DNA from 4 places in the Rhodococcus sp. NPDC055024 genome. Region 1 is predicted to be linked to each of the others. Evidence: riboswitches for the same ligand, from Rfam matches in the RefSeq annotation. Region 1 holds a riboswitch; each other region holds the start of a gene.

Region 1 (4,773 bases):
CTGGACCCGGGAGTCGAGTGGCCGAGTTTCGTTCACCACACGGGTGCGCAGTTGGAGACCGCGGGGATCTACGGACTCGGTTCCGAGGACGGCATCAAGATCGGCGAACACGCGACCGGGCCGGTCGTGACTCCACAGACCCGCGACTACACCCCTGATGTCGACGGAGAGCAACGATTGGTCGAGTACGCCGAGTCGTGGTTGCCCGGCGTTGATTCCACCCACGTCGAGTCGATCACGTGCCTGTACACGAGCACGCCGGACAGTAACTTCGTCATCGACCGAGTCGGCGCCGTCACGGTCGCGGCGGGATTCTCGGGTCATGGATTCAAATTCGGTCCGGCCCTGGGTGACCTTGTATCGAACCTCGTCGAGGGAACCGCGCTCGCTCCGGAAGTTTTTCGGCTGGGGGAGCGTTGACCAGATTCATGGAGGAAAGTGTTGTGGCACTGGAGCTCGGGACCCGGCAGGTCGAGGGCATCGGCGCGGTAGAGGTCTACTCGGTATCGCAGGACGATCCCTTGGCGGCTCCACTGATCGCGGAGTTGGCGCTCGAATACAGCTCGCGATACGGCGGAACTCGCGAAGCGATGCTCGCGGATCTCACCACGTACCCGGCAGAAGAATTTGCGTACCCGCAGGGGGCGCTCCTGGTGCTCACCCACGAGGATGTGCCTATTGGCGGTGGTGCATTTCGCCAATTTGATTCCACCACTGCCGAATTGAAGAGAATCTGGACATCGGTCGACTATCGGAAGCGTGGTCTCGGCAAGGTCGTCGTTCGCGAGTTGGAACGAGAGATCGAGCTTCGCGGATACCACAGGGTGTTCCTGACGACGGGCCCTCGGCAACCGGAGGCTGTCGCGCTGTACCTGTCCAGTGGATACACACCGCTCTACGACGCTTCACTCTCGCCCGAAGAAGTGGGCGTCCACCCGTTCGAGAAACAACTTCGGGTGCTCGAAAATGTGACCCGAGCAGCAATTCCTACCGACCGGGTTGACAACACCCGGGTTTAACCTCGTACACTTGCGAACGACCATCCAGAGCGACCGAGAGACCTGGCTCATTGAAGTCGCAGCAACCCCCCGAGTGATCGGGTGCGGGTGCTACCGCCAGGACCGATGGAGGAACACGAAATGAAGGCAGTCGAAGGCGGCTTCGATACCGCCTGGTCGCGTCGTCACGTAGACCTGTGCCGCACCGCGGGATCTTTCTGTACCAACTGACCTCGGTCAGTCATTCACACTCAGGCGAGTCGTCGACAAGTCTGTTTTCTCTTCTCTGCACAAGTGATTCGCGCTCGATCGCCTTCTTGGAGCTTCTTGCTCCACGGCGACGGGTGCGCTCTTCGGCATGCCTCTTTAGGAGTTCTTGGTGTCTTCGCCCTCATTCGGTGCCCGCAAACGCGCGACCGTCATTGCCGGTATCGGTGCTGTCTCGGTTCTCGGGACCGTCCTCGCCGGCTGCAGCAGCGACGGAAGCGGCAGCGGTGCCGACGCGGGTCCCGCGCAGTCCGGCGGAACCCTTCGTTACGGCCTCTCACAGGCGCCGACGTGCGCCGATCCGGCCCAGGCCGGCAGCAACCAGACCGTGTATGTCACTCGTACCGTGGTGGATTCGCTGACCGATCAAAATCCCGACACCGGAGAGATCACCCCGTGGCTCGCCAAGAGTTGGGAGATCAGCCCGGACGCCGCGAGCTTCACGTTTGTCCTTCGCGACGATGCCACTTTCAGTGACGGAACACCGGTAACGGCGGATTCGGTGAAGAAGACCTTCGACTCGGTCAAGAACCTCGGACCGAACGCATCGTTGGCGAAGAGCTACCTGTCCTCGTACACGGGCACCGACGTCGTTGACGCACACACGGCGAAGATCAATTTCTCCGGACCCAATGTTCAGTTCCTGCAGGCAACTTCGACGCCGCAGCTCGGAATCCTCGCCGAATCCACCACCGCCCTGGCCTCCGAGCAGCGCTGCCCCGGTGCAGCGGTGATCGCCTCCGGCCCGTTCGTCTACACCGACTGGCAGCAGGACAAGAGCGTCAAGATCGCCAAGCGTGCGGGATACAACTGGGCGTCGGACGCGGTCGCACACCAGGGCGAGGCCTACCTCGACGGCGTCGACTTCACCGTGGTCCCCGAATCCGGTGTGCGCGCGGGCAGCGTGGCTTCCGGCCAGCTCGATGCTGTCAGCGACGCGCTCCCGCAGGACGCGCCGCAGATCGAGGGCGCCGGTGGACGCATCCTCACCCGCCCCAACCCCGGCGTGAGCTTCTTCTTCCAGCCCAACGTCAGTCGTGGAGTTCTCGCTGATCAGGCTGTGCGCCAGGCCATCATTCCGGCGATCAACCGGCAAGAGCTCGTCGACACCGTTCTAGATCCGTCGTTCTTCCCGGCAACGAGCCCGTTGGCTCACACCACTCCGCTCTACACCGACGAATCCGGTGTCGTGACGTACGACGCCGACAAGTCGGCAAAGCTTCTCGACGCAGCCGGTTGGAAGGCCGGAAGCGACGGTATCCGCGAGAAGGACGGGCAGAAGCTCACGTTCAGCGTCACGTTCAGCCCGGTGTTCTCGGGTAATCAGGCCATTCTCGAGCTCGTGCAGCAGCAGCTCAAGAAGGTCGGCGTCGACCTGCAGCTCAATCTGGTCTCGAACGGTGAATGGACCGAGAAGGGGGTGTCGGGTGATTACGATTCGCTGTACTACAACAGCACTCGGGCCGACGCCGACATCCTCCGGGCGTCGTTCAGCACCGAGGGCCGCAACCTCAACCGTCGCGGCGCAGACCCGGAGCTCGACAAGGTTCTCACCGACCAGCTCGCAGCCACGGACAACGGTCAGCGCGGCGAACTGGTCTCCACCGCTCAGGAATTGATCCTCGACCGTGGGCTCTCCATCCCCACCATCGAGCTCTCGCAGGCCATCGGCGCCGGATCGAGTGTTCAGGATCTGAACTTCGAAGCCTCGTCACGCCTGCAGTTCTACGACGCATGGTTGTCGGGTAAGTAATCATGACTCGATACGTACTCACCCGACTGGGCCAGGCCGCGGTTGTCCTGTGGGCGGCCTTCACCATCTCGTTCGTGATTCTGTTCCTCCTGCCGAGCGATCCGGTCAGTATGGCTGCGGACTCGTCCGGGCAGGGTGTTGCAGTGGATCAGGCTGCGCTCGATCAGCTTCGAGCACGATACGGCTTGGACCAGTCGGTGTGGGTGCAGTACTGGACATCGCTGACAAACGCACTTCGCGGTGATTTCGGTACGTCGATCTCCACCGGTCAGTCGGTCACGGATGCCATCTCCTCGGCATTGCCGAGCACCCTGGTGCTGGCAACCACGGCGTTGGTTCTCGCCGTGCTGTTCGGACTGGCGATCGCGTTCTTCGCTACCTATACCCGCAAGCGGTGGCTGGCGAACCTGTTGTTCTCGTTGCCGCCTTTGGGTGTGGCAGTGCCCACCTTCTGGGTGGGTCTGATCCTCCTGCAGCTCTTCTCGTTCCGTTTGCACATCTTCCCGGCATTCGGGGACAAGGGATTCGCAACAGTGATTCTTCCGGCGATCACCCTGGCGATTCCGACCGGCGCCGTTATCGCGCAGGTCCTCACGACCAGCCTGCAGTCGACGCTGCGTTCGCCGCACGTGGAGACCGCCTATGCCAAGGGCGCCAGCCGTTGGCGCGTGCAGACCCGTCACGCGTTGCGACTGGCGAGCATTCCGGCATTCACCATCGCCGGTGTTCTGGTCGGAACTTTGCTGGCTGGTTCGGTGGTCGTGGAGACGGTGTTCTCCCGCGCGGGTGTCGGCCGTCTGACCCAGACGTCGGTGATGGCGCAGGACATCCCCGTGGTGCAGGGAGTCGTTGTGTTCGCCTCCCTGGTCTTCGTGCTCGTCAACCTCGCGGTCGACCTCTTCTACCCCCTGATCGATCCGCGAATCATTCAGGCGAAGAAGACACGCGCCGACAACTCGAATACCGAAAGCTCGACCGATCTGGAGCCGGCCCATGTCTGACACATTGATCGAACCCTTACTCCTCGATCCACGCGTCGAGGCCAAGGCACCAGTCGTTTCGCGCCGAAGGTCGACTGCCATCGGTTTGATCCGTAAGCCCGGTCTGGTCATTCCGGTGCTGATCGTGCTGCTTGCCATCGGCTTTGCCGTCGCGCCCGGGTTCTTCGCCAGCGGTGATCCGTTGTCCGGCGTCCCGGCGGACAAACTGCAGGGCCCGAGCTTGGCTCACTGGTTCGGAACCGACAACCTCGGACGTGACCTGTACACACGCTTCGTGCATGGCGCTGCACTGTCCTTGACTGCGACTTTGGTGGCGGTGGGAATCGCGTTGGTAGCAGGATCGATCATCGGTCTGCTCGCGGGCTTTGTCGGCGGCGTCGTCGACGCCGTTCTGATGCGCATCGTCGACGTCCTGCTGTCCATTCCGGCGCTGCTGCTCTCGTTGGCGTTGGTGACCGCACTCGGGTTCGGCACCATCAACGTCGCCATCGCGGTCGGTGTCAGCATGGTCGCCAACTTTGCGCGAGTGATGCGTGCCGAAGTGATGCGGGTGCGCGGCGCGCAGTACGTCGAGGCCGCGTTCAGCTCGGGTGTGCAGTGGCTCGGTGTCCTGCGTCGGCACGTGCTGCCCAACTCGTATGCGCCCGTGGTCGCGCTGTCCGCAGTCGAGTTCGGGCAGGCAGTTCTTGCGGTGTCGGCACTGAGCTTCTTGGGATTCGGGGCGGTTCCGCCTACCCCCGAATGGGGATCGCTG
Region 2 (4,773 bases), on a different contig from region 1:
CGCTTTCTCGAACTCGTCGGCCGACGCATTTCTCTCGGAAAGCTCTGCAAGGGTATTGAATTCACCTTGTTGGAGCCAGTTGATCGCCGGACCCACGGCAATGACGAACGCAACGTCCGGGTCGAGGTTTACCACCTTGGGCAGCACCCACCCTGCCTGGCTGGCACCCCACAGACCGATCCGAGACGAATCGATATCCGAACGCCCCCGCGCCCACTCGATTGTCGCTTCCGTTTCCGCCGCCCGATCGTCCATGCTCTGATCGAGCCAATTGCCCGGCGCCCCGTTCACCCCCGGCTTGTCCCAGGAGAGTGACGCGTACCCCGCCTTTGCGAATGCCTCCCAGAGCGGCCGATAGAAGGTGTCGTGTGTTGCATCGATCGGTCCGTCTCCGTGGACGAAAACCACGAGCCCGAAGGGGCCGTCACCGTGTTCAGGCAGTGCAAGGACTCCCTGCAGTGGCACCGATCCTCCGGTGATCGTCACTTTTTCCTCACGGATGTCATAGGTGTTCTGATACAGCGTCCAGCCCACAAGTCCAACAATCAGAACAACCACCACCGCCAGGGAAGTAACCATCCACCTGCGTAAACGAGGGTTCCCCTTCCTCTCACTCACCGATTGCACTGCCATCTTCCCGCCCTAACGTACGAATTGGAAACGATCGTTTTGACTTCGATAGTACAGTTGTAGGCGAAGATGTCGAGACGCGAGGAAAGGGCAGGGCGATGACCGACAGAGACGTCGATGTACCCACGAGGATTTTGATCGAGGGATTACTGCGCACAGACGGAACTGTTGACGGGCGCACCCTCTATGCCACCGCCGACGCCCTCGGCAAAACAGATCAACAGGTTCGGCTGTGCATCAAACGGTTGGTCACCGAGGGAAAGTTCACTCAGGAAGGTCGCGGGCGGCAGTCCACGCTACGAGCAACACCGAAAGCCGTGCGCGAGATGGAACCCGACGTCGATTTCGTTCGGCTGGCCTATCAACAAGATCGCAACACTGCGACACCGTGGGACGGATACTGGCATCTGGTCGGATTCGCAATTCCGGAGTCGTCACGGAAAGCACGAGATGCGCTGCGCACCAGGGTCGTTTACCTCGGCGGCGCGCTCGTCCAGGGCGGTCTGTACGTCTCGCCGCACGCCTGGGAAGCGTACGTTCTCGATGCGGCCGCCGAACTCGACGTCGAACAGCACCTGTCTTCTCTCACCACTCGAGATCTGAAAGTGGGCATGCTCGAAGACCCCGTGAAGATTGCCGCGCAGTTGTGGCCGTTGGGCGAGATCGCTGACGGATATGAACGGCTGCTCGACGTAGCGACCGCACGCCTGCACAAACTGCAGAACACTTCGGGCACCGATGCCGTCACGATGACCATCGAGCTCGCGGCGGAGTTCACGCGAGCCATGGAACCGGATCCGCTACTGCCACCGGAACTGCTGCCCACCAACTGGATCGGCACACGGGCGCGGTCGATCACTGCGCAGTGCTGGGCGCTTCTGGCACAGGTGGACGGCGCAGACGAATTACCGTCGCTGTTCCACCTGTACGCAGATGCAATCGGTGAGGATCAGGACGCGAGAGTGCGCTGACGGGGCGGCAGCCCGAAACGGCTGAGCACTTCGTCGACTGCGGTGGACGGTGTGACAAGTCCCCGATCCTGAAGCCACGGAATGGTGCTGTCCACCAGGTGCTCGAGAGTGCGGGGTAATGCGAGAGGCAACAACGTAACGCCGTCGGCGACATCGGCAGCTCGGATATCGGCGATCAAACTGCCGAGACCGGAAGGCGTTCCGACGTAGTGAAGCGAAACGGGAACCCGCGGCGCAGTCAAAGCGCTGTCCAACTGTGCAAGCTCTTTGCGAGCGGAGCGAGCCTCCGGCGCGATCAGAATCTCGAGATCGACCAGTACTGCGACGCCGTCGGGATCGCGGCCTTCTTCGGCGACGGCAGCGCGTATCCGTGCACGTTCGAGCTGTGCCTCACGCAGATCCGCAGCGCGAATCCGAACCACATTGGTAGGGAATGAAGCTAAATCGAGAGCCTTTTCGCCCTCGGTGAGGTCCACCCAGTAGTCGCCGCCGATGATGGGCAGGTTGCCGGGTGCGCCCTCAGCGGCCGGATGGTGACCGGATCCGGTCAACTCGACCGCTACGTGCAGAGAATGCGAAGCGAGTGAAGACATGTGAGACCTCCGAAAATCAGAAAAGTGTGGGATGAGCGAGACGAATCGTCAGCTCGAACACATTCCTGACGAGGTGCGGCACAGATCGACATGGCGACGGCACCACTGACCGAGAGTGATACTCACTCTCGAAGGAGTGGCGGGAAAGTCCGCTGGTGCCATGGCTGCCATGCTAGTTGTCCGTTCGAGTTTTCGGGGACCGAGCTCAGCTCAGACGCACTCGGCTGCGCCGGCATTGTCGTCTGCAGCTCCGAGGAAGGGGCGGGTCTCGGGCACGGGGTTCCACGCACCGGCCGTCTTCGCGTAGTTCCAATCACGCTGATTCGAAACCAGGATGTTCACGGCGTCGACCAACCGCGTCACATCGTCCGAGCTGCTACCGAGGCCAAGGCTGGCACGAACCGCGCCGCCGGAGAGGCCGAGGCGTGCGAGCACCGGGTGTGCGCAAAAGCGTCCGTCGCGAACTCCGATGCCGTGTTCGGCAGACAGGAATGCGGCGATCTCGCCCGCTTCGAATCCGTCGACGGTGAAAGTCACGATTCCGACGGCGTCGGGTGCGTCGTTCCACAGTCGTACCAGCGAGACTCCCTCGATGGCGGACAAGCCGTCGGTGAGCTGGGCGGTGAGTGCCTTCTCATGTTCGGCGATGACGTCGAAGTCCAGGGCTTGCAGGGTTTCGCAGGCGGTCGCGATAGCTGCGGCGCCGAGAACGTTGGGCGAACCTGCCTCGTGGCGTGCGGGCGCACAAGCCCATTCGGTGGACTCGATGGTCACCTCACGGACGGCGCCGCCGCCGGCGAGGTACGGCTGAGCCTCGTCGAGCCAGTCACGGCGTCCGACCAGAACGCCGGCGCCGAAGGGTGCGTACAGCTTGTGGCCCGAGAACGCCACGTAGTCGACGCCGCATTCCTGCAGGTCGATGCGGCGGTGGGGAGCCAGCTGAGCAGCGTCGACGAGGATACGTGCGCCGCAACGGTGAGCGATGTCAGCCAAGCGTGCAATCGGCAGGATCTCGCCGGTCACGTTGGAGGCGCCGGTGATTGCGAGCAGTGCGGCAGGCTTGGTGCACAGTTCACCGATCAGGCGCTCGATGGTCTCTTCGATGGTGTCTGCGGCGGTGACGATACGAGCGTCGTTCCACGGCAACAGGTTTGCGTGATGCTCGACGTCGAGGACAACGGTGCTGCCGGGGACGCACTGAGCCAGCAGGTTCAGCGAATCAGTGGTGTTTCGGGTGAAGACGACGACCTGATCGTCGGCACAGTTCACGAAACGAGCAACGGATTCACGAGCGTTCTCGTAGGTGAGGGTGGAGATCCGGGAGGCGTAGCCGGCACCGCGGTGGACGCTGGCGTACGTGGGCAACAACTCGGCGATACGGTCGGTGACCTGGGCCAATGCCGGCGCACTCGCGGCGTAGTCGAAGTTGGCGTAGGAGCATTCGCCGCCCTGAACCAGCGGAACCTGCAGGTCAGCACCCGAAACCTTGGCGATCGGAGCGGTGCAGCAGGTGTCGGCACTCAATACAGCAGTCATCGAAGACAATCCTCACGTTCAAGGACTCGTTCGTCGGGAGATGGCCCCGGAAGAGTCCGCGCTTGCCGCATTCGTTTTCGAACGCAGCCGGGTCGTCACCCGGAGCACCCCACCGCGGAGGAGGGTTGCCGACCAGCAAGCCGGGGCTGAACACTGGTACTCGTGACCTGGCAACGAGGATGGCAGGAACGTCCCGTGCTTGTCAAGACGAAGCTGCGAAGCCCGTCGTCACGGCGTAATCGTCCGGCAGGCGAGGTGGAGTGCAAGCCTGGTTTCCGGATCGGCCAGATCCACCGAGAGAAGGCGCTGAATTCGATCGATCCGACTCGATACGGTGTTGCGGTGCAAGCCCATTCGAGTTGCGGTGTGAGCCAGAGACGATTCTTCGTCGAGGTACGTCGAGAGAGTCTCGAGCAACTCTCCACTCGAATCTCGTAGCGGCGCGAGCAGTGCCGCGGCGGCGGGCTGAAACGTGTCGGTTCGCGTCCACGCCAGCAGCAACTGCGCCAGCCCGAGGCGGTCCACGTGCAGGAACCGGCCGGTGTGCGACCGGGAACCGGCGAGACGAGCGGCATCCCCCGCCTCCGACAGAGACGCTCCGATACCGGCAGGGCCATCGTGCGCGCGTCCCACTCCCACCCACGTCTCCATTGTGGGCTCCAACCGCGCTTGAGCTGCGCGAATACGTTCGGCGATCCTGGTGATCGCCTCCGGTCGCGGCTCACCCGGCAGAGTCGTCCACGCTGCCCAGCCGTCAGCCTGTTCCACAACGTTGGCGTCGATTCCCTCCGCTGCGAGGGCGTCTGCAACCTCAGTGCGCCTGGCCACCAGGTCGACCTCGCCGATGGCCAGGACTTTGATGCCGATGTGCCAGCCGTCCAGCGCCCAACCGGCGTCGAGTGCGCGCCTGAGCAGTCCGGGTGTGGCGTCTGCGGACGTGTCGACGAGTTCACCCAGCAACGCGCTACGCCGACGCGCTTCACGCTCGTCGACCATGCGCGCAACGGCCAGCCGGTGACCGACAGCCAACGAGGCCACATCGA
Region 3 (4,773 bases), on a different contig from region 1:
GACACCCGAAGCGAGCTGCTCTTCGGGGGTGAGCTGCGAGTGCGTCGTCGACGCGGGGTGGATGACGAGTGAGCGAACGTCACCGATGTTGGCGACGTGGCTGTGCAGCGTCAGGGCGTTGACGAATTTCTTGCCCGCATCGATCCCGCCGGGCAGCTCGAAGGTTACGATGGCGCCGGTTCCCTTGGGCGTCAGCTGCTTTCCACGTTCGAACCAGGGTGAGGAGGGGAGTCCCGCGTAGGAGACGGAGGCCACCTCGCCGTGGCCGTCGAGGAATTCGGCGACCTTCTGTGCATTGGATACGTGGCGCTCGATGCGCAGGCTCAAGGTCTCGATGCCCTGCGCGATGAGGAACGCGTTGAACGGCGCCACGGCGGAGCCGAGATCGCGCAGCAGTTGGACGCGCGCCTTCAGTGCAAACGCCGGTGCACCCAGGTCCGCGAAGGTGACGCCGTGATAGCTGGGATCAGGCGTCGTGAAGTTCGTGTGGCGACCCTGCGTCCAGTCGAAGGTGCCACCGTCGACGATGACGCCGGCGATCGCGGTGCCGTGTCCGCCAAGGTATTTCGTGGCGGAGTGAACGACGATGTCGGCGCCGTGTTCGAGTGGGCGTAGCAGGTACGGCGTCGCCACGGTGTTGTCCACGATCAACGGAAGACCGTTCTCGTGGGCCAGCGACGAGATGCCGGGTAGATCGAGGATGTGGTTCTTGGGATTGGCGATCGTTTCGCCGTAGAACGCCTTCGTGTTCGGGCGAATGGCTTCGCGCCACTGGTCGATATCGTCGGGATCTTCGACGAACGTGACTTCGATGCCCAGCTTACGAAGTGTGTAATGCAGCAGGTTGTACGTGCCGCCGTACAGGTACGGGCTCGAGACGATGTGATCGCCGGCCTCGGCGATGTTGAGGATCGCGATGGTCTCGGCAGCCTGACCCGAGGACAGGAGGAGTGCGGCGACTCCGCCTTCCAGGGCGGCGATCCGCTGCTCGACGGCGTCCTGCGTCGGATTCATGATTCGCGTGTAGATGTTGCCCGGCTCGGCCAGGCCGAACAGTGCGGCAGCGTGATCGGTGCTGTCGAAGACGTAGCTGGTGGTCTGGTAGATCGGCAGAGCGCGCGCATGGGTGGCGGTGTCCGCTGTTTGCCCGGCGTGCACCTGCTTGGTCTCGAACGACCAGTTCGCGGTCGGATCCGAAGCTGCTGCGGCGTCGGCTGTGTTGTCGGTCATGATTTGTTCACTCCAGTGGTCTGACGGATAGATGTCGGACGGGGGCGAATGATCGCCGCCCCGTGCTGGGGTCTATCTACAAGTGCGACACATACTGAAATACCTCCGTGGGGCTCGGCCCGGTCTGGGGTCCGTCCCTGTCGGACCCGCGCTTGTCACCCGAATTGCGGTGGAACTGCGCGAGCAGATCCACGTCGGGAAACCTGGTCATCACCCGGGGCACCCCACCGCGGTTGGAGGGTTGCCGTCCAGCGAGCCGGGGCTTGACGCTGGCACTCATGACCAAGTCGGATTCTACCGGGAAGTGAGCGCAGTCCTGACACGGGGCGAAATGTGAGCCGCAACCGCACGCGCGGCAGAGCGACGTAGCCCACTAGCAGGCAAAAGTTACTCGTGAGTAGAGACCGGTGAGTGGACCTGCCGGTTGCGGCCTCACGGGTTAGCAGTACGCTTGTCTTGTTTGGGACTCATCTCCCGAGATCAGTCCACACCGTCTAGGTTTGATAATCGAACCGTTCGCGGACCCACTCACAAAGTGTGACCGCAACCGTGTAACCAGGGAAACTTCCTAGGAGGACGCGAAGCACCCATGTCCAAAATCAAGGTTGAGGGCACCGTCGTCGAACTCGACGGCGATGAGATGACGCGCATTATCTGGCAGTTCATCAAAGACAAGTTGATCCATCCGTATCTCGATGTGAACCTCGAGTACTACGACCTCGGTATCGAGTACCGCGACGAGACCGACGACCAGGTCACCATCGACGCAGCGCACGCGATCCAGAAGCACGGCGTCGGCGTCAAATGCGCCACGATCACGCCGGACGAGGCACGTGTCGAGGAATTCGGTCTCAAGAAGATGTGGCGTTCCCCGAACGGAACGATCCGCAACATTCTCGGCGGCACGATCTTCCGCGCACCGATCATCATCTCCAACGTTCCGCGACTCGTTCCGGGCTGGACCAAGCCGATCATCATCGGCCGTCACGCATTCGGCGACCAGTACCGCGCCACAGACTTCAAGGTCCCCGGCCCCGGCAAGGTGATGATCACCTACACACCCGAGGACGGCAGCGCACCGATCGAGCACGAACTGGTCAACTTCCCCGAGAATGGCGGCATCGTTCAGGGGCAGTACAACTTCAACGATTCCATCCGTGACTTCGCTCGCGCGTCGCTCACCTATGGTCTGCAGCAGAACTACCCGGTGTACCTGTCCACCAAGAACACCATTCTCAAGGCGTACGACGGTGCCTTCAAGGACATCTTCCAGCACATCTACGAGACCGAGTTCAAGGCTGAGTTCGATGCCGCAGGTCTGACCTACGAGCACCGCCTCATCGACGACATGGTCGCTTCCGCACTCAAGTGGGAGGGCGGCTACGTCTGGGCATGCAAGAACTACGACGGTGACGTCCAGTCCGACACCGTGGCCCAGGGCTTCGGCTCGCTCGGCCTCATGACGTCGGTTCTGCTGACACCGGACGGACGGACCTGTGAGGCAGAGGCTGCTCACGGCACCGTGACGCGTCACTACCGTCAGCACCAGCAGGGCAAGCCCACCTCGACCAACCCGATCGCGTCCATCTTCGCGTGGACCCGTGGGCTCGAGCACCGTGGCAAGCTCGACAGCACTCCTGAGGTCATCGGCTTCGCGCAGGCGCTCGAAGACGTTGTCATCAAGACCGTCGAAAGCGGCCAGATGACCAAGGACCTCTCGATGCTGGTCGGCGGAGATCAGGGCTACCTGACCACCGAGGAGTTCCTCGGCGCACTCGACGTGAACCTGCAGAAGGCCATGGCCGCGAAGTAGATTCACCGCTTCACCTTTCGAATGGGACGTCCGGGAAACCGGGCGTCCCATTTGTGTTCGCGGTCTCACGTGAGTGAACTCACCCGCTCTCACTTGGAAGTTCAACCAGGTGTGAGATCACAATTGATCAGTGACTTCGTCTACCCTCTCCCGTTCTGACGCCTCGACACCCGGGGTTCGTTCCGCCAGAGGTCCGGCGATGCTCGCTCTCGCCCTCGGCGGTTTCGGTATCGGCACCACCGAGTTCGTCGCCATGGGACTGCTCCCGGAAATGGCATCCGGGCTCGGTGTCTCGGAACCCATCGCAGGCCACGTGATCTCCGCGTACGCGCTCGGGGTTGTCGTCGGCGCTCCGCTGATCGCTGCTCTCACCGCACGGGTACCGCGCCGCACACTGTTGATCGCGCTCATGGTCGCCTTCACCGTCGGCAATGCCGCCTCGGTTTTCGCTCCCTCGTACACGACGCTGATGATGGCTCGCTTCGTCGCCGGATTGCCGCACGGCGCGTACTTCGGAGTCGCCGCGTTGGTCGCAGCTCACCTGGCCGAACCGGGAAAACGCGCCAAGGCCGTGGCGATGGTCATGATGGGTCTTTCCGTGGCCAACGTGATCGGGGTACCGGTCGCCGCCTGGATCGGTCAGGCACTCGGCTGGCGCAGCGCCTTCGCTTTGGTCGCCGTGATCGGGGTGGCAACCGTTGCTTCGCTCTTCGTCTGGATTCCGCGTTTGGACGGCATGCCGGTGACGAATCCGATCACCGAACTCGGAGCGCTGGGCCGCGTCCAGGTGTGGATGACGCTGATCGTGGGCATGGTCGGGTTCGGCGGCATGTTTGCCGTCTACACCTACATCAGTACGACGCTCACCGACGTGTCCGGGCTCGGCGCTTCGTTCATTCCCCTGGCACTCATGCTCTACGGACTGGGCATGGTGGCCGGCAACTTCGTCGGCGGATACCTCGCGGATCGCGCATTGATGAAGGGTCTGTTCTTGTCGATGGGATCCCTCGTGGTGATCCTCGCGGTCTTCGTGATCGCTGTGCGCAATCCCTACACGGCACTGATCTTCGTCTTCCTCATCGGTCTCGCGGGGTCCTCGATGGTTCCAGGTCTGCAGACACGGCTGATGGACGTCGCCGAGGACGCTCAGACCCTGGCTGCTTCTCTCAATCACGCCGCGCTGAACATCGCCAACGCCTTCGGAGCGTGGATCGGCGGCGTCGTGATCGCGGCCGGTTACGGGTACACGGCGCCGGCGGCAGTGGGGTCTTTGCTGGCGGTCGCGGGTCTTGCCGTGCTGGCGATTGCAGTGATTCTGCAGCGTAGGGCCGTGCGTTGACCTTGGCGCCGATCCGCGTCGGTGGAATCGGCTACGGTGCTTGCCGTGCCACAAACTGCTGACTCCCACATTCTTGCTCCCCACACCATCACGTCCGTGAACGTCAACGGCGTTCGAGCAGCGGCCCGCAAGGGCATGCTCGATTGGCTGGAGAAGACGTCGGCGGATTTCATCTGCCTTCAGGAAACGCGTGCGTCGGACGATCAGCTTCGTGAGACCCTCGAACCAGCACTCGGCAACGGATGGTTCCTGGTCTCGGCCGAACCGTCCGCGAAGGGACGCAACGGAGTCGCGGTGCTCTCACGCACCGAGCCCGACGCGGTACGGATCGGTCACGGAGATGACGAATTTCTCGAAGCCGGCCGGTACATCGAAGCGGACTTCGCCGATC
Region 4 (4,773 bases), on a different contig from region 1:
TCATCTCTCCCCTCCTCCGCGCCCTGTGCGACGACGCAGCACTCTTCCCACCCGGCAATGCTCCTCTCGCCGAGGCAGTTCCGGCCCACGCCGCCTACCTGCAGGCGGACTACGACGCACTGGTCGGGCCCTTCGTCTTTCCCGCGCCGCGATTGAGCGAACTGGCCGCGTATGTTTCGGCAGACAACCCGGTGACGCTGAGTCTGACCGTACCGGCCGGCCCAGCCGATACGGCGGCCGCACTGTCGAACGCGCTCGCCAGCCCTGGTGTTCACGTCGCCGCCGTCGAGGTGGGAATTCCTGACGGGCTGGACGCTGATGCGGCCTTCGAGGAACTCGCTCGTGTCCATGCCGCTCATCCCGACGTCGATATTTTTGTCGAGGTACCCCGTGGTGATCGGCGCGCGGACTATCTGACAGCTCTCGAAACTGCCGGGTACTCCGCCAAGTTTCGCACCGGCGGGATTGTCGCCGAGGCGTACCCGGACGAGGAAGAGCTCGCCGATGCGGTGATATCCGTTGTCCGAGCGAATATCCCGTTCAAGGCAACCGCGGGACTGCACCACGGCGTGCGCAACACCGATCCGGAAACAGGCTTCGAGCAACACGGCTTCCTCAACATCATGGTGGCCGTCGACGCTGCGAGGAGGGGCGCCGATCGTTCGGAAGTTGTTGCTGCACTGGCGCAGCGCAACGACGAATCGATTGCGCGAACCCTGTCCGGATTGACCGAGGCCGAGGCCGGCGAGGTGCGTCGCCGATTCCTCTCGTTCGGTACGTGCAGCATCTCGGACCCCCTCACCGAGCTCGAAGGGCTCGGATTGATCGTCCGCTCCGACAACACCGAAGGAACATTCGTATGACCGTCACGACCATCGACATTCCCGCCGACTCACTGTTCGGTCTCGACAATCTGCCGTACGGTGTCTTCTCCCCCGAGGGAGAGTCGCCGCGCATCGGTGTACGGGTCGCCGACTCGGTGGTCGATCTCGCAGCCACACTGGGTGATTCCGTCTTCTCCGAACCGACCCTGAACGCATTCATGGCCCAGGGCCGAGATCAGTGGATATCTGTGCGAAACCGGATCTCGGAACTCGTGACCGGTGAAATAGACTCGGATGCAGTATTTTCCGTCGACTCGGTGACACTTCACTTGCCCATCGCCGTGGCCGACTACGTCGACTTCTACGCCTCGGAGAATCACGCAACCAACCTCGGAAGGCTATTCCGCCCGGACGCTGCTCCCTTGATGCCGAACTGGAAGCACCTTCCCGTCGGATACCACGGACGCTCGAGCACCATCGTCGTCTCCGGCACCGATATCATTCGCCCCTGCGGACAGCGCAAGTCACCCGATCAGGAGAACCCGGACTTCGGATCGTCGCGTCGCCTCGACATCGAAGCGGAGATGGGGTTCATCGTCGGAACTCCCTCGAAGATGGGTGATTCCATCACCCCGGACGAATTCGCCGAGCACGTCTTCGGCGCTGTCGTCGTGAACGATTGGACTGCCCGAGACATCCAAGCGTGGGAGTACGTCCCCCTCGGCCCGAACCTGGGGAAGAGCTTCGCGACGTCCATCTCACCGTGGGTCGTACCGTTGCTCGCCCTCGAAGCAGCCCGAATCGACACTCCGGTGCAGGACCCCGAACCGCTCTCCTACCTGCGCGGTGAGGAGAAGTGGGGGCTGGACATCGATTTGGCCGTCGAATGGAACGGTCACGTCGTCTCGCGACCGCCCTACGCGCAGATGTACTGGTCGCCTGCACAGATGCTTGCGCACACCACCATCAACGGCGCCGCGGCCAGTACCGGCGATCTCTTTGCGTCCGGAACCATTTCCGGACCGGACAAGGATCAGCGCGGCGCCTTCATCGAACTGACTTGGGGCGGCGAAGAACCCGTCGCAGTCGGCTCCGCGACTCGCACCTTCCTCGAAGACGGCGACACCATCTCCATCTCAGCCACCGCTCCCGGCATCGGCGGTTCACGAATCGGCTTCGGGGATGTTCGAGCCCGTATTCTGCCGGCGACGCAGACCGAAAGGTAGCCGTCGATCTGTCGACTCGGGAGACCGATTGACAACTGTTTGATTCACGCTGATCTGATGTCCGGAATTCCTTGCCTCACGATTCTCCGAAGATAAGCTGGACTAACCATCCAGAGCGATCGAGAGTCCTGGCTCCGTGACGTCGCAGCAACCCCCTCAGCTGAGGTGCGGGTGCTTTCTGCCAGGTCCGATGGAGGACTCGTGCCCGGCGAACGACCCCGTACCTCAGTGGGGACAGCAACTGTCATCGTGATCGTGGGCGGTGGACCCCGCGGTACCGGCGTACTCGAGCGGATCCTCGCTCACGAATCGGTGAACGCCGATCCCACACCGATCGACATTCATGTCGTCGACCCGTATCCGGCAGGTGCCGGCCGTATTTGGAGAGGCAACCAAGCGCCGCTCCTGTGGATGAATTCGACAACCGCAGACGTCACCATGTTCACCGACGAGACCACCGCAGTCACCGGTCCGGTACTGCCGGGTCCGACGCTCGCGGAATGGGTCGCCGAGAACTCGGCTGAGCTTGCCCACTTCCCCGAAATCACGGCAGAAGTGCCGACCGTCACGCCGTCGTCGTTTGCATCGAGGTCACTGCAAAGCCGATACCTGAACTGGGTGTTCCAGACCGCGGTCGACTCTGCACCAGCGCACGTCGATGTTCGGGTTCATCGACGATCCGTGGTCGACATCGTGAACGTGGGCGAAGTACAGAATGTTCATCTGGACGACGGCGTTGTCATAGAGGCGACGGCCGTCCTTCTTGCACAGGGGCACCCGGATGCGTTGGCTGCCCCGCGCGAATCCGCACTGAGCGGGTTCGCGTCCGAACACGGGTTGACCTATGTGGGTCCGGGATACACCGCCGACCTCGACGCCGATGTCATTCCAGCAGGCGAGCCGGTATTGATCGCCGGACTCGGGTTGGCTTTCATCGACTGGATGGTTCTGCTCGCCGAGAGCCGCGGCGGTGTTTTCAAACGCGGTGACGACGGCGCCCTCACCTACGCTCCCTCGGGTCGGGAACCACTGTTGTATGCCGGATCTCGTCGCGGCGTGCCGTATCACTCCAAGATCTCGTACTCGATCGCTGACGCCCGGCCACCGCTACCGCGGTTCTTCACCGCTGATCTTGTTCCCGGCGACGGGCCTTTGGATTTCCGAAACGACATCTGGCCCCTGGCGTCGAAAGAACTGGCAGGCGCCCACTATCACGAGCTGTTCGCCTCGCACCCGGACCGGACGGTGGGCACCTGGGAGGAGTTCGACGCCGAATTCGCCGCGCTGGCTTGGGGATCGCCTCGATTGCAAGAACTGGTCGAGAACGCGGTCCCGAAGCCGGAGGACCGTATCGATCTCGAACGGCTCAACCGCCCGCTCGGCGGTGAGCGCTACGACGGACTTGCCGAGGTCCAATCTCGGATCACCGAATACATCTCGGCAGACGTCGCACGCCGGTCGGACTCGTATTTCAGCGCCGACGCAGCTGTCTTCTCAGCACTGCTGTCGACGTACATGACTGTCGGAGAATTGTTGCGGCGCGGCAGAATCCCGGCCGAATCCGTCGCCAAGGACGTCGAGGGGTGGCTTCATTCGTTCTTCAGCTTCATTGCCAGTGGTCCGCCGCCTGAGCGTCTGGAACAGTTGGTCGCCCTCAACGAGGCCGGCATCGTCGAGTTCCTCGGGCCGGATTCGGTGTTCTCCACCGAGATCGACCCGGCAACGGGAGCGGGGATCTTTGTCGCTCGCAGTGCGTCGCACACCGATATCGTGGCCGCGAACACCCTCGTCGAGGCGCGCTTGCCTGTCGCTTCCATCAGCGCGAGCGGTGACTCGCTCCTGCGGACCCTTCACGGGCGGGGCGAGGCAGTCGAACTACGTGCCACTGCCGACAGTGCTGCGAAGCTCGCGGTCGACGGCACGTCACGAATTCTTCATCAGGACAACACTGCTCATCCTCGCCGCTTCGCTGCCGGGCCGTGGGTTGCCGGACACAACTGGTCGGCGGCGTTCCCTCGTCCGCGCACCAATGCAGGGTTCTTCCGGCACAACGACGCTCTGGCTGCAGAGATTTTAGGCGCTGCGCGCCTGTGAGCGGTTAAGGAGCCCAGAGACTCCCTAACCGCTCACGGGGGCTGTGCCCCTAGCTGAACACCAACTCACCCTCGTCAACCGCGACGGTGATGCTGCCACCCTCTTCGAGGAGATCGTCGAGCAGCATGTCGGCGATCTTGTCGTCGACCACACGCTGGATCGAACGGCGCAACGGACGAGCCCCGAACTCGGGCTGATGCCCGTGCTCGGCGATCCAGTCCACTGCGTCGGCGGTGAACTCGATGTCGATGCCCTTCGACTGCAACCGCTTCCGGCTGTCGTCGAGCAACAGATCAGTGATCCGGTGCAGTTGCTCGGTGTCGAGCTTGCGGAAGATCACGATCTCGTCGATGCGGTTGAGGAACTCCGGCCGCATCGATTCGCGCAATCTCGCCATCACGCGGTCGCGCAGTGGCTTCTCCGCCGACTCTGCGTCACCCGTGGTGAAGCCGAGTCCACCGGATTTGCTCGAGATGATGTCGGAGCCGAGGTTGCTGGTCATGATCACGACGGTGTTCTTGAAGTCCACCGTGCGACCCTGGCCGTCGGTCAGACGCCCGTCGTCGAGCACCTGGAGCAAGGTGTTGAACACGTCCGGGTGCGCCTTTTCGATCTCGTCGAGAAGGATC

What was found. Region 1 has a riboswitch for S-adenosylmethionine ahead of ACWF6P_RS10960 (putative leader peptide). Riboswitches for the same ligand answer to the same signal wherever they lie in the genome.
Region 2: linked by a shared signal. The riboswitch ahead of ACWF6P_RS19280 (aminotransferase class V-fold PLP-dependent enzyme) and the one ahead of ACWF6P_RS10960 (putative leader peptide) in region 1 are both predicted to bind S-adenosylmethionine.
Region 3: linked by a shared signal. The riboswitch ahead of ACWF6P_RS13640 (bifunctional o-acetylhomoserine/o-acetylserine sulfhydrylase) and the one ahead of ACWF6P_RS10960 (putative leader peptide) in region 1 are both predicted to bind S-adenosylmethionine.
Region 4: linked by a shared signal. The riboswitch ahead of ACWF6P_RS16410 (FAD/NAD(P)-binding protein) and the one ahead of ACWF6P_RS10960 (putative leader peptide) in region 1 are both predicted to bind S-adenosylmethionine.

What each region holds. Positions count from the first base shown of each region.
Region 1 covers NZ_JBSGVT010000004.1:43,284-48,056, forward strand. The annotation lists gene ACWF6P_RS10950 (FAD-dependent oxidoreductase) at 1-420, shown strand, start outside; gene ACWF6P_RS10955 (GNAT family N-acetyltransferase) at 429-1,019, shown strand; SAM riboswitch class I at 1,037-1,131, shown strand; gene ACWF6P_RS10960 (putative leader peptide) at 1,140-1,229, shown strand; gene ACWF6P_RS10965 (ABC transporter substrate-binding protein) at 1,378-3,018, shown strand; gene ACWF6P_RS10970 (ABC transporter permease) at 3,021-4,019, shown strand; gene ACWF6P_RS10975 (ABC transporter permease) at 4,012-4,773, shown strand, end outside.
Region 2 covers NZ_JBSGVT010000009.1:27,185-31,957, reverse strand. The annotation lists gene ACWF6P_RS19295 (alpha/beta hydrolase family protein) at 1-579, opposite strand, end outside; gene ACWF6P_RS19290 (PaaX family transcriptional regulator C-terminal domain-containing protein) at 729-1,601, shown strand; gene ACWF6P_RS19285 (LLM class oxidoreductase) at 1,580-2,194, opposite strand; gene ACWF6P_RS19280 (aminotransferase class V-fold PLP-dependent enzyme) at 2,405-3,730, opposite strand; SAM riboswitch class IV at 3,784-3,898, opposite strand; gene ACWF6P_RS19275 (PucR family transcriptional regulator) at 3,959-4,773, opposite strand, start outside.
Region 3 covers NZ_JBSGVT010000005.1:163,515-168,287, reverse strand. The annotation lists gene ACWF6P_RS13640 (bifunctional o-acetylhomoserine/o-acetylserine sulfhydrylase) at 1-1,230, opposite strand, end outside; SAM riboswitch class IV at 1,374-1,514, opposite strand; gene ACWF6P_RS13635 (NADP-dependent isocitrate dehydrogenase) at 1,820-3,043, shown strand; gene ACWF6P_RS13630 (MFS transporter) at 3,243-4,382, shown strand; gene ACWF6P_RS13625 (exodeoxyribonuclease III) at 4,419-4,773, shown strand, end outside.
Region 4 covers NZ_JBSGVT010000007.1:96,762-101,534, reverse strand. The annotation lists gene ACWF6P_RS16420 (hypothetical protein) at 1-863, shown strand, start outside; gene fahA (fumarylacetoacetase) at 860-2,050, shown strand; SAM riboswitch class I at 2,154-2,247, shown strand; gene ACWF6P_RS16410 (FAD/NAD(P)-binding protein) at 2,252-4,144, shown strand; gene ACWF6P_RS16405 (ATP-dependent Clp protease ATP-binding subunit) at 4,194-4,773, opposite strand, start outside.